One region of the Micromonospora sp. WMMA1976 genome, then DNA from elsewhere that is predicted to be linked to it. Evidence: riboswitches for the same ligand, from Rfam matches in the RefSeq annotation. Region 1 holds a riboswitch; the other holds the start of a gene.
The links. Region 1 has a riboswitch for cyclic di-AMP ahead of O7546_RS15365 (transglycosylase family protein). Riboswitches for the same ligand answer to the same signal wherever they lie in the genome.
Positions count from the first base shown of each region.

Region 2: another riboswitch for cyclic di-AMP. It lies ahead of O7546_RS01070 (hypothetical protein); the one in region 1 lies ahead of O7546_RS15365 (transglycosylase family protein).

Region 1 covers NZ_CP114912.1:3,310,620-3,315,175, forward strand. Annotated here, with positions in the region: gene O7546_RS15355 (M4 family metallopeptidase) at 1-1,266, shown strand, start outside; gene O7546_RS15360 (YbaB/EbfC family nucleoid-associated protein) at 1,342-1,791, opposite strand; gene O7546_RS15365 (transglycosylase family protein) at 1,977-2,621, opposite strand; cyclic di-AMP (ydaO/yuaA leader) riboswitch at 2,620-2,765, opposite strand; gene O7546_RS15370 (LLM class flavin-dependent oxidoreductase) at 2,937-4,499, shown strand; gene O7546_RS15375 (helix-turn-helix domain-containing protein) at 4,547-4,556, shown strand, end outside.
Region 2 covers NZ_CP114912.1:214,990-219,545, forward strand. Annotated here, with positions in the region: gene O7546_RS01060 (helix-turn-helix domain-containing protein) at 1-159, opposite strand, end outside; gene O7546_RS01065 (carbonic anhydrase) at 327-980, shown strand; gene O7546_RS01070 (hypothetical protein) at 1,038-2,066, opposite strand; cyclic di-AMP (ydaO/yuaA leader) riboswitch at 2,070-2,201, opposite strand; gene O7546_RS01075 (YibE/F family protein) at 2,356-3,630, opposite strand; gene O7546_RS01080 (SHOCT domain-containing protein) at 3,794-3,973, opposite strand; gene O7546_RS01085 (metal-sensitive transcriptional regulator) at 4,129-4,428, opposite strand; gene O7546_RS01090 (heavy-metal-associated domain-containing protein) at 4,509-4,556, shown strand, end outside.

The DNA of each region.
Region 1 (4,556 bases):
GACGCGTTGTTCTCCGCGCAGACCGAGCACAAGATGCTCGCCCAGTGGCTGGGCCGCAACGGCGCCAACGGCAACGGCGGCTACTGGCCGATCCGGGTGGGCCTCAACGACCAGAACGCCTACTACGACGGCAGCCAGGTGCAGATCGGCAAGAACACCGCCGGCCAGTGGATCGGCTCGCTGGACGTGGTGGCGCACGAGATCGGCCACGGCATCGACGACAACACCCCCGGCGGCATCTCCGGCGGCGGCACGCAGGAGTTCGTGGCTGACACGTTCGGCGCGGCCACCGAGTGGTTCGCCAACGAGCCGTCCAGCTACGACGCGCCGGACTTCCTGGTCGGCGAGAAGATCAACCTGGTCGGCTCCGGCCCGATCCGCAACATGTACAACCCGTCCGCGCTCGGCGACCCGAACTGCTACTCCAGCAGCATCCCGTCGACCGAGGTGCACGCCGCGGCCGGCCCGGGCAACCACTGGTTCTACCTGCTCGCCAACGGCAGCAGCCCGACCAACGGGCAGCCGTCCAGCTCGACCTGCAACGGCAGCAGCGTGACCGGCCTGGGCATCCAGAAGGCCATGAAGATCATGTACAACGGCATGCTGCTGAAGACGTCGTCCTCGTCGTACCTGAAGTACCGCACCTGGACGCTGCAGGCGGCGAAGAACCTCTACCCGGGCAGCTGCGCGGAGTTCAACACGGTCAAGGCGGCCTGGGACGCGGTGAGCGTGCCGGCCCAGTCCGGCGACCCGACCTGTGCCGGCGGCACCCCGACGCCCACGCCGAGCACCACGACCACCCCGCCGTCGGGCGGCTGCTCCGGCAACAAGCTCGCCAACCCGGGCTTCGAGTCGGGCAACGTGAACTGGAGCGCCTCGTCCGGCGTCATCACCACCGACAGCGGCCAGGCCGCGCACGGCGGCTCGTACAAGGCGTGGCTGGACGGGTACGGCTCGTCGCACACCGACACGCTCAGTCAGTCGGTGACGATCCCGGCCGGATGCCGGGCGACGTTGAGCTTCTGGCTGCACATCGACAGCGCGGAGTCGACCACCAGCACCGCGTACGACAAGCTCACCGTCAAGGCGGGCAGCACCACGCTGGCCACCTACTCCAACCTGAACAAGGCCACCGGCTACGTGCAGCGGTCCTTCGACATCTCTTCGCTGGCGGGCACCACGGTGACCATCTCGTTCACCGGCGTGGAGGACAGCTCGTTGCAGACGTCCTTCGTCGTCGACGACACCGCGGTCACCCTGAGCTGACAGTGGCGTAGCGCGGCCGGTCGTCGTCCTCCCGGCGGCCGGCCGCCTCGTCGTGCCGGGGCGTGTGCGGTCGGGTCAGACCGCGCGCCCGGCCCGGGACCCGGCACCGCGGTCGCGGTGGATCCGCGCGGCCGCCTCGTGCATCGCGCGGCCGAACAGCTCGGCCTGGTCGCCCATGTTGCCGAGGCGGGCGGCGAGCGCGTCGGCGTCGGCCCGGGCCGACGCGCTGACCCGGTCGTCCAGCTCGGACAGCGCGGCGTTGGCGGCGGTGACGAGGTGTCCGCAGAGGACGTCGAGGGGCTCGCCGGCCAGCTCCGGGTCGATCGTCACGGACTCGAGCCGGCCACCCTGGACGGCGACCGCGCGAACCCGGCCGCCGGCTGCGGTGCCCTCGGCGAACAGCAGCTCACCCGGCTCGCCGTCGGCATGCGCCGAGGCCCGGGAGCGCATCGCGGTGAGCGCCTGCTGCGTGCGGGTCAGCAGCTCGTCGATGCTCGCGGCCGCCGAGAACGGGTCGTTGGTCATATCCGCGCTTTCTTCACGTCTTAGCCGAGCATGCGTGACCCTAGCAACCGGCTCCGACGAATCGCGGTCACCGGCCGGTCCGGGTCGCGTCCCGGCCCCGCGAGCAGGCCGGACACCGGCCACGCGGCGTGTCGCGGACGGCCGAGCGCCCGGCCGGGGCGAACCGGCCGGGCGCTCGGACGAGGTCAGCGCAGGCGCAGCTGCTGACCGGGGAAGATCAGGCCCGGGTCGTCGCCGACCACTGCCCGGTTGCGCTCGTGCAGGGCACGCCAGCCGCCGTCGACGCGCTGCGCCACGGCGATCTCCGACAGCGTGTCCCCGCGCCGGACCACGTACGTCCCGGCAGCGGAGGACGGCCGCGGCACCGCCTTCGTCGTGGCGCGTTCCGGCGCGGCCTTCGTCGCGGCGGCCCGCTTCGGCGCCGCCTTCTTCGGTGCCGCCTTCGTGGTCGCCCGCTCGGACCGGGTCGCCGCGCTCGCCGAGCCGCCCTTCTTGCCGCAGACCGGCCACGCGCCGATGCCCTGGCCGCGCAGCACCTTCTCCGCCACGGCGATCTGCTCGGACCGGCTGGCCAGGTCGGCGCGCGCGGCGTACTTCTGGCCGCCGTAGCCGTTCCAGGTGGCGCGGGAGAACTGGAGCCCGCCGTAGTAGCCGTTACCGGTGTTGATCTTCCAGTTGCCGCCGGACTCGCAGCGCGCGACCGCGTCCCAGTTGACGCCCGCGCTGGCCGGAGCGGCCGGGCCGAAGAGGGTCGCGGCGCCGACGGCGGCGCCGGTCAGGACCGCCCCGAGAGCGGTACGGCGGCTTCGGGCTGAGTATTCAGTTGCCATGTGGATTCCTCCACGCCGACGAGGTGAGCTGTCGGGTTCGGGCCGAGGAGCCCGGCCGCCGGTGGCGGCTTCACCCCGAGGTGACGATGCACCGTGGAACGTGTGGTTCCCCCGCTCCCGCACGAGGTTCGGTTACCGGGGCCGGCGGCGGGATTTGGCGTTTCCGGCACTCGGTGTCCGCGTCTGCGAACGAAACCGACGCTAGGAGCGATTTGCGACGATCGTCCACTTCTTGTGACGCTCTTCACCCGGCCGGGCGACCGGCGGCGGCGCTACGGTGGCAGGGCCAGGCAAGATCACGGGAGGGCTTGACGGATGACCGATCACGGACACGAGCTGACCTTCGGCGGCTTCATCACCCCCGCCGCCGCGCAGCCCGACCAGGTGGTGGCGCTGGCCCGGCTCTGCGAGCAGGTCGGGCTGGACCTGGTCACGTTCCAGGACCACCCCTACCAGCCGGGCTTCCTGGACACCTGGACGCTGATGTCCTACGTGGCCGCCGCGACCGAACGTGTCCGCCTGGCCGGAAACGTCCTCAACCTGCCGTTGCGCCAGCCGGTGGTGCTGGCCCGCAGCGTCGCCAGCCTGGACCTGCTCACCGGCGGCCGGGTCGAGCTCGGGCTCGGCGCGGGCGCGTTCTGGGACGCGATCGAGGCGGCCGGCGGGCGACGCCTGTCCCCCGGCGCCGCCGTCGAGGCCCTCGACGAGGCGATCCGGGTGATCCGCGAGGTCTGGGACACCGACCGTCGCGGCATGATCCGCGTCGACGGCGAGCACTACCGGGTGGTCGGCGCCAAGCGTGGCCCGGCGCCCGCGCACCCGGTGGGCATCTGGGTCGGCGCGTACAAGCCGCGCATGCTGCGCCTGGTCGGCCGCGCCGCGGACGGCTGGCTGCCGTCCCTGTCGTACCTGCCGAAGGGCCCCGACGAGCTGCCCGCCCTCAACGCGCTGGTCGACGAGGGCGCGGCGGCCGCGGGACGCGACCCGGCCGCGATCCGCCGCATGCTCAACGTGACCGGCACGTTCGCCCGCTCGTCGGCCGGTTTCCTGGCCGGGCCGCCGGAGCAGTGGGTGGAGGAGCTGGCCGGGCTCACCCTGGAGCACGGCATCACCACGTTCATCCTCGGCAGCGACGAGCCGCGCGCGATCCAGATCTTCGGCCAGGAGGTCGCGCCCGCCGTGCGGGAGCTGGTCGCCGCCGAGCGCGCCGCGCCCGCCGGCGGAACCCGCACGGCCGCCGACGAGCAGACCTCCGCCGGCGGCCCGAGCACGCTCGGCGTCACCCCCACCCCCGACCCGGGGGTACGCCTGAGCGCGCGCCGCCCCTGGGACGAGTCCACCCGCCCGAGCGCCCCGCCGCCGCCGGCCGGGCACGTCTACCCGGCCCGCGGACAGGCCGCCGGCCAGCACCTGGTGGACGTGCACGACCACCTGCGCCAGGAGCTGGCCCAGGTGCGCGACCTGCTGGAACAGGTCAAGCAGGGCTCTGTCACGCCGGGCCGGGCGCGGGCCGCGCTGAACGAGATGACCATGCGGCAGAACAACTGGACGCTCGGGGCGTACTGCGCGGCGTACTGCACGATGGTCACCCAGCACCACGGGCTGGAGGACGCCTCGATCTTCCCGCACCTGCGCCGCTCCGAGGCCGGGCTGGCGGCGGTGCTGGACCGCCTGGAGGAGGAGCACGTGGTGATCCACGGCGTGGTGGAGAGCGTCGACCGGGCGCTCGTGGAGCTGGTCCGCCGGCCCGGCGACTTCACCGGACTCCAGGAGGCGGTGGACCTGCTCACCGACACGCTGCTGTCGCACCTGTCGTACGAGGAGCACCAGATCGTCGAGCCGCTGGCCCGGCACGGATTCTTCCCCGGCCAGCTGTGATGTAGCTGACTTTTGCTTTCCTAAGTCAGGTGGGTACCGTCGACGCCATGACGGACC
Region 2 (4,556 bases), 3.1 Mb from region 1:
CTGGGCCGCCCGCTCGGTCACGCCCACCTCGTCCGCCACGTCCCGCAGCCGGGCGGTGGGGTTGCGTGCGATCGCCAGCAGCACATGGCCGTGGTTGGTGAGGAAGGTCCAGTTACGGCGGCTCCCGTCCTCAACTGGTGTGGTCGCCATGATGGTCATGCTATGGCCACCCGCGCCACCGGCCGAATCGGCGCGTGCCGGTGCGTCCGGCGACGGGGAAAGTATGAAATGCGTATCACGAATCTTGACGGACCCCGAGGGGCGTGTGACCGTGGGTCGCGAGGCCGTTCGGCCTGGTGGTTCCCCAGGTAGACGAGGTGAGGGACATGACGCCGAGCACCCCGGAACAGGCACTGACCGAGCTGCGTGCCGGTAATCACCGGTTCGTCACCGGCGTCCCGCAGCATCCGAATCAGGACGCCGGGCATCGGGCGGCGGTGGCCGACGGCCAGCACCCGTTCGCGGTGATCGTCGGCTGCTCCGACTCGCGGCTCGCCGCCGAGATCATCTTCGACCGCGGTCTCGGTGACCTCTTCGTGGTGCGTACCGCCGGGCACACCGCCGGGCCGGAGGTGCTCGGCAGCGTCGAGTACGCCGTCACCGTGCTGGGCACGCCGCTCGTGGTGGTGCTCGGGCACGACTCGTGCGGCGCGGTCCAGGCCGCCCGGGAGGGGGTCCGGACCGGCGCCGCCCCGGCCGGTCACCTGGGCGCGGTGGTGGACGCGGTCTCGCCGAGCCTGCTGCGAGCCGCCCGCCAGGGCGTCGAGGACCTCGACGGCATCATCGACGTCCACATCGCGCAGACCGTGGAGACGCTGCTGGCCCGGTCCGCCGTGCTGGCCGAGCGGGTGGCCGCCGGGCGCTGCACGGTGGTGGGCATGTCGTACCGGCTCGCCGGTGGCGAGGTGCGGACCGTGGCGCAGTCCCCGGCCCCGCTGCCCGCCCCGGCCGCGCCCGCCGACCCGGCGCTGGCGGGCTGACCCGTACGGACGAGAAAAAGGGCCGCCCTCGGGCGGCCCTTTTTCGTGGTGCCCGGATCAGAGCAGCGACATGTGGACGTGGTCGGTGTGGTTCGACGGCCCGCTGTACGAACTCCAGCCGGTGGCCGGGAACCAGATCTGCCGGTTCCAGATGACGTAGTAGATGCCCAGCCGGTCGGCGTTGCGGATGAGGAACGCGGCCACCTCGTTGCCGTACCGGCGGGTGTCGTTGTTGTGCCAGGGCGCGAAGCCGCTGTTCTGGAGCGACCAGTCGCACGCCTTGCCCTTGGGGTGCTCCCACGGCCCGCCGGGCCGGTAGCAGCCCACGAAGCGCTTGAAGCCGGCGCGCCGGACCTCCTTGTACGCGTGCAGCGTGCGCGGCGTGACGCAGCCCGAGGTGGTCGGGTCGTCCTCGCTGCACGACTCGGCCTTCCACCCGCCGTCGGAAGTGCGGCCGGGAGCGATCTTGGCGACCGGTGAGGTGGCGGAGACCAGGCCGCCGGTGAAGCCGAGACCGCCGACGAGCTTCAGTGCGCGCTCGGCCTGCACCTTCTCGCGCTCCATCGCGTTCTTCTGCTTCTCCTGCTCACGCACCTCGGCGTCGAGCGCGATCTTGGCCTGCTCGGCGCGGGTCTTGACCGCGTTGATGGCGGCCAGGCGCTGCGCGTTGAGGAGGTTCAGCTCGTCCAGGGCGTTGACCCGGCGGACGAACGAGTCGGGGGAGTTGCTCTCCAGCAGCATCGCCATCGCACCCATCCGGCCGGTCCGGTAGGACTGGGCGGCGAGCTGGTTGACCTGCGGGCTGAGCGCGTCGAGTTCGGCCTGTGCCGTCTTCACCTCGGCCGCCAGCCGCCGCTGGCGGTCCTGGGACTTGGCGAGCTTCGCCTTGGCCTGGAGGAAGTTCCGGTTGGCGGAGTCGATCGCCTCGGTGATGAGTGGCGGATCGCCGTCCTCCTCGTGGCCCGAGGGGGTGCCGGGGGCCGCCGCGGCGGGGGCCGCGGTCGCCGGGTTCGGGCCGGCCAGCACTGCTAGCGAGGCCAGCACGGCCACCACGGGTGTCAGCCAGCGGCGCAGGGGTGCCGTCACAGTGTTCCCTTCCGTCGGCCGCCGACCGGGTTAGCTGACGGGTTCGGGACGGAAGTGGCCCCTACCGCTGTCGCGGATTCACCCCATGTACCTGGTTCCCCGGTTCGCCCGTGGGCGATTGGGCGGCGGCACCGCTGGCGCCGGTGCGCGCCTTCGGCGGTGACCGGCAGCGAGGTTACCTGACAGCACTCGTGAGGATCTACGTCCGGAAGCCGACCAATAGCGAGATTTCGCCGTGGCACACCGTGACCAGCGTCGCGTTTGAATTCGATGGTCACGCTGCGGAGTGTCACCATGCGGCCTCCGTACTCTTCCCGCCGCCGAGCGCCTCCAGTGCGTCGTCCCGTCCGGCCGGCGGCCGGGGCGCGGCGGGCGCCGGCTCCGCGCCGGGCGAGCGCCGCCCGGCGGTGGTCACGATCGCGGCCAGTCCGGTCGTCAGCGGTACGGCGGCGATCAGGCCGAGCGTCGCCACCGCGCTGCGGACGATCTCCTGGGCGAGGAACTCACTGGTGAGGATCTCGCTCACCGGGCGGGAGTCGGCGACCAGGAGGAGCAGCAGCGGCAGTGAGGCGCCCGCGTACGCCAGCACGATGGTGTTGACGGTGGACGCGATGTGGGCCCGGCCGACCCGGGTCGCGGCCCGGTAGAGCTGCCGCCGGGACAGTCCGGGGTTGGCGTGCGCCAGTTCGGTGACGGTGGCCGCCTGGGTGACCGTGACGTCGTCCAGCACGCCCAGCGAGCCGATGATGATGCCGGCCAGAAGCAGTCCGTGCAGGTCCACGCCGCCCTGGAACATGGACAGCGTGGTGGCGTCCTCGCTGCCGAAGCCGGTCAGGTGGGTGGCGGACGTGGCGAGCAGGCCGAGCACGCCGGTGACCACCAGGCTGCCGAGCGTGCCGAGCACCGCGACGGACGTCTGTGCGGTGATCCCGTGGGTCAGGTAGAGCACCACGAACATGATCAACGCGGCGCCGACGATCGCGACGAGCAGCGGCGGCTGGCCGGCGCCGATACCAGGCAGCACGAAGCCGAGCAGGATGGCGAAGCTGGCCACCAGGCCGCCGAGCGCGGCGAGCCCGCGCCACCGGCCGAACGCCACGATCGCGGCGGCGAACAGCACCATCAGCCAGATCAGCGGCGTACCGCGCTGGTGCTCGGCGATGTTGTAGGACTTCACCGCCGGGTCGGCCGGGTCGGTCAGTTCGACCAGGACGACCTCGTCGCCGACCGCGACCCGGGGCGCGCCCGGCCCGGCCGGGATCGGCGTCTCGACCTGCCGGCCCGCGTCCGGGCCCTGCTCGGCGGTGACCGTCACCGTGCCGCACGGGCCACCGCCGCCCTCCGGGGCCTCCGGCGTCGGCGGGCAGGGCTCGGTGACCACCCGGGTCACCGTGCCGTGGTAGCGGGGGACGTCCGCGCCGCCGACCGGCTCCCGGTCCTGCCGGGGCCAGAGCACCAGCGCCGCGATCACGGTGAGCGCGAACAGCGGCACCACCACGGCGACGAGCAGCCGTCGTACGCCCGGCGGCGCGGCGGGTGCGGGGCGGGTGTGGTCGGCACCCATGAGGTCTCTCCCAACGGTCGCGGCGACGCCTGGTCCGCCGGACCGGTCTGGTCACCCGGCCGGGGCGGACGTGTCGACCACGTCCGGGTCGTCGCCCGCACATGGTAGGCAGCCCGGCCGTCCGGTCCCGCACACCGTGGCCGTTGACGCTCGCCCCGCGTGGTCAGGCCAGGCCGGCCCGGCGTCGCCGGTACTCGTCCTCGTCGATCTCGCCACGGGCGTACCGCTCGTCCAGGATGCGCCGCGCCGTCGTCGGGCCCAGGTACTGCGGGCCGGTCCACCGCACGGCCGCCCAGACGAGCCCCGCCAGCACGGCGAGCACCAGCAGGGACCAGATCCACATCCAGCCCATCATCGGGCTCTGCCACATCATCGGGCCGCCCTCCGTCCGTCACCGCGGGTCCGCCGGGCCGGCCTGCCCGCCACGTCGACGGTACGTCCGCCCGGGTGCGCCGGCACGGGTCGATGTGCCCTGGTCCGAGGGTCGGAGGTCCCCGCTCAGCCGCGCTTCATCAGGCGGCCGACGGCGGCCATCATCTCGGTCGCCATCTCGTCGGCCCGGCCCTCGGCGGCGCCCTCGTGCATGCAGTGCCGGGCGTGGCCGTCGAGTAGACCCAGGCCGACCTTGTCCAGCGCCGCCTGGATGGCCGAGATCTGGGTCAGCACGTCGATGCAGTAACGGTCGTCCTCGACCATCTTCTCGATGCCACGGACCTGGCCCTCGATCCGGCGGAGCCGGGCGAGGAGTTGGTCCTTGCTGGCGGTGTAGCCCCGGGTCGGGCTGGACGGCGCGGTCATGAAACCGAGGATAGCGTACCCCTCGGGGGTATGCTAACGTTCCGAACGTACCCCTGGGGGGTATCAGATCGGAGGGCGAGATGGAGACCACCTACCAGGTGAGCGGCATGACCTGCGGGCACTGCGTC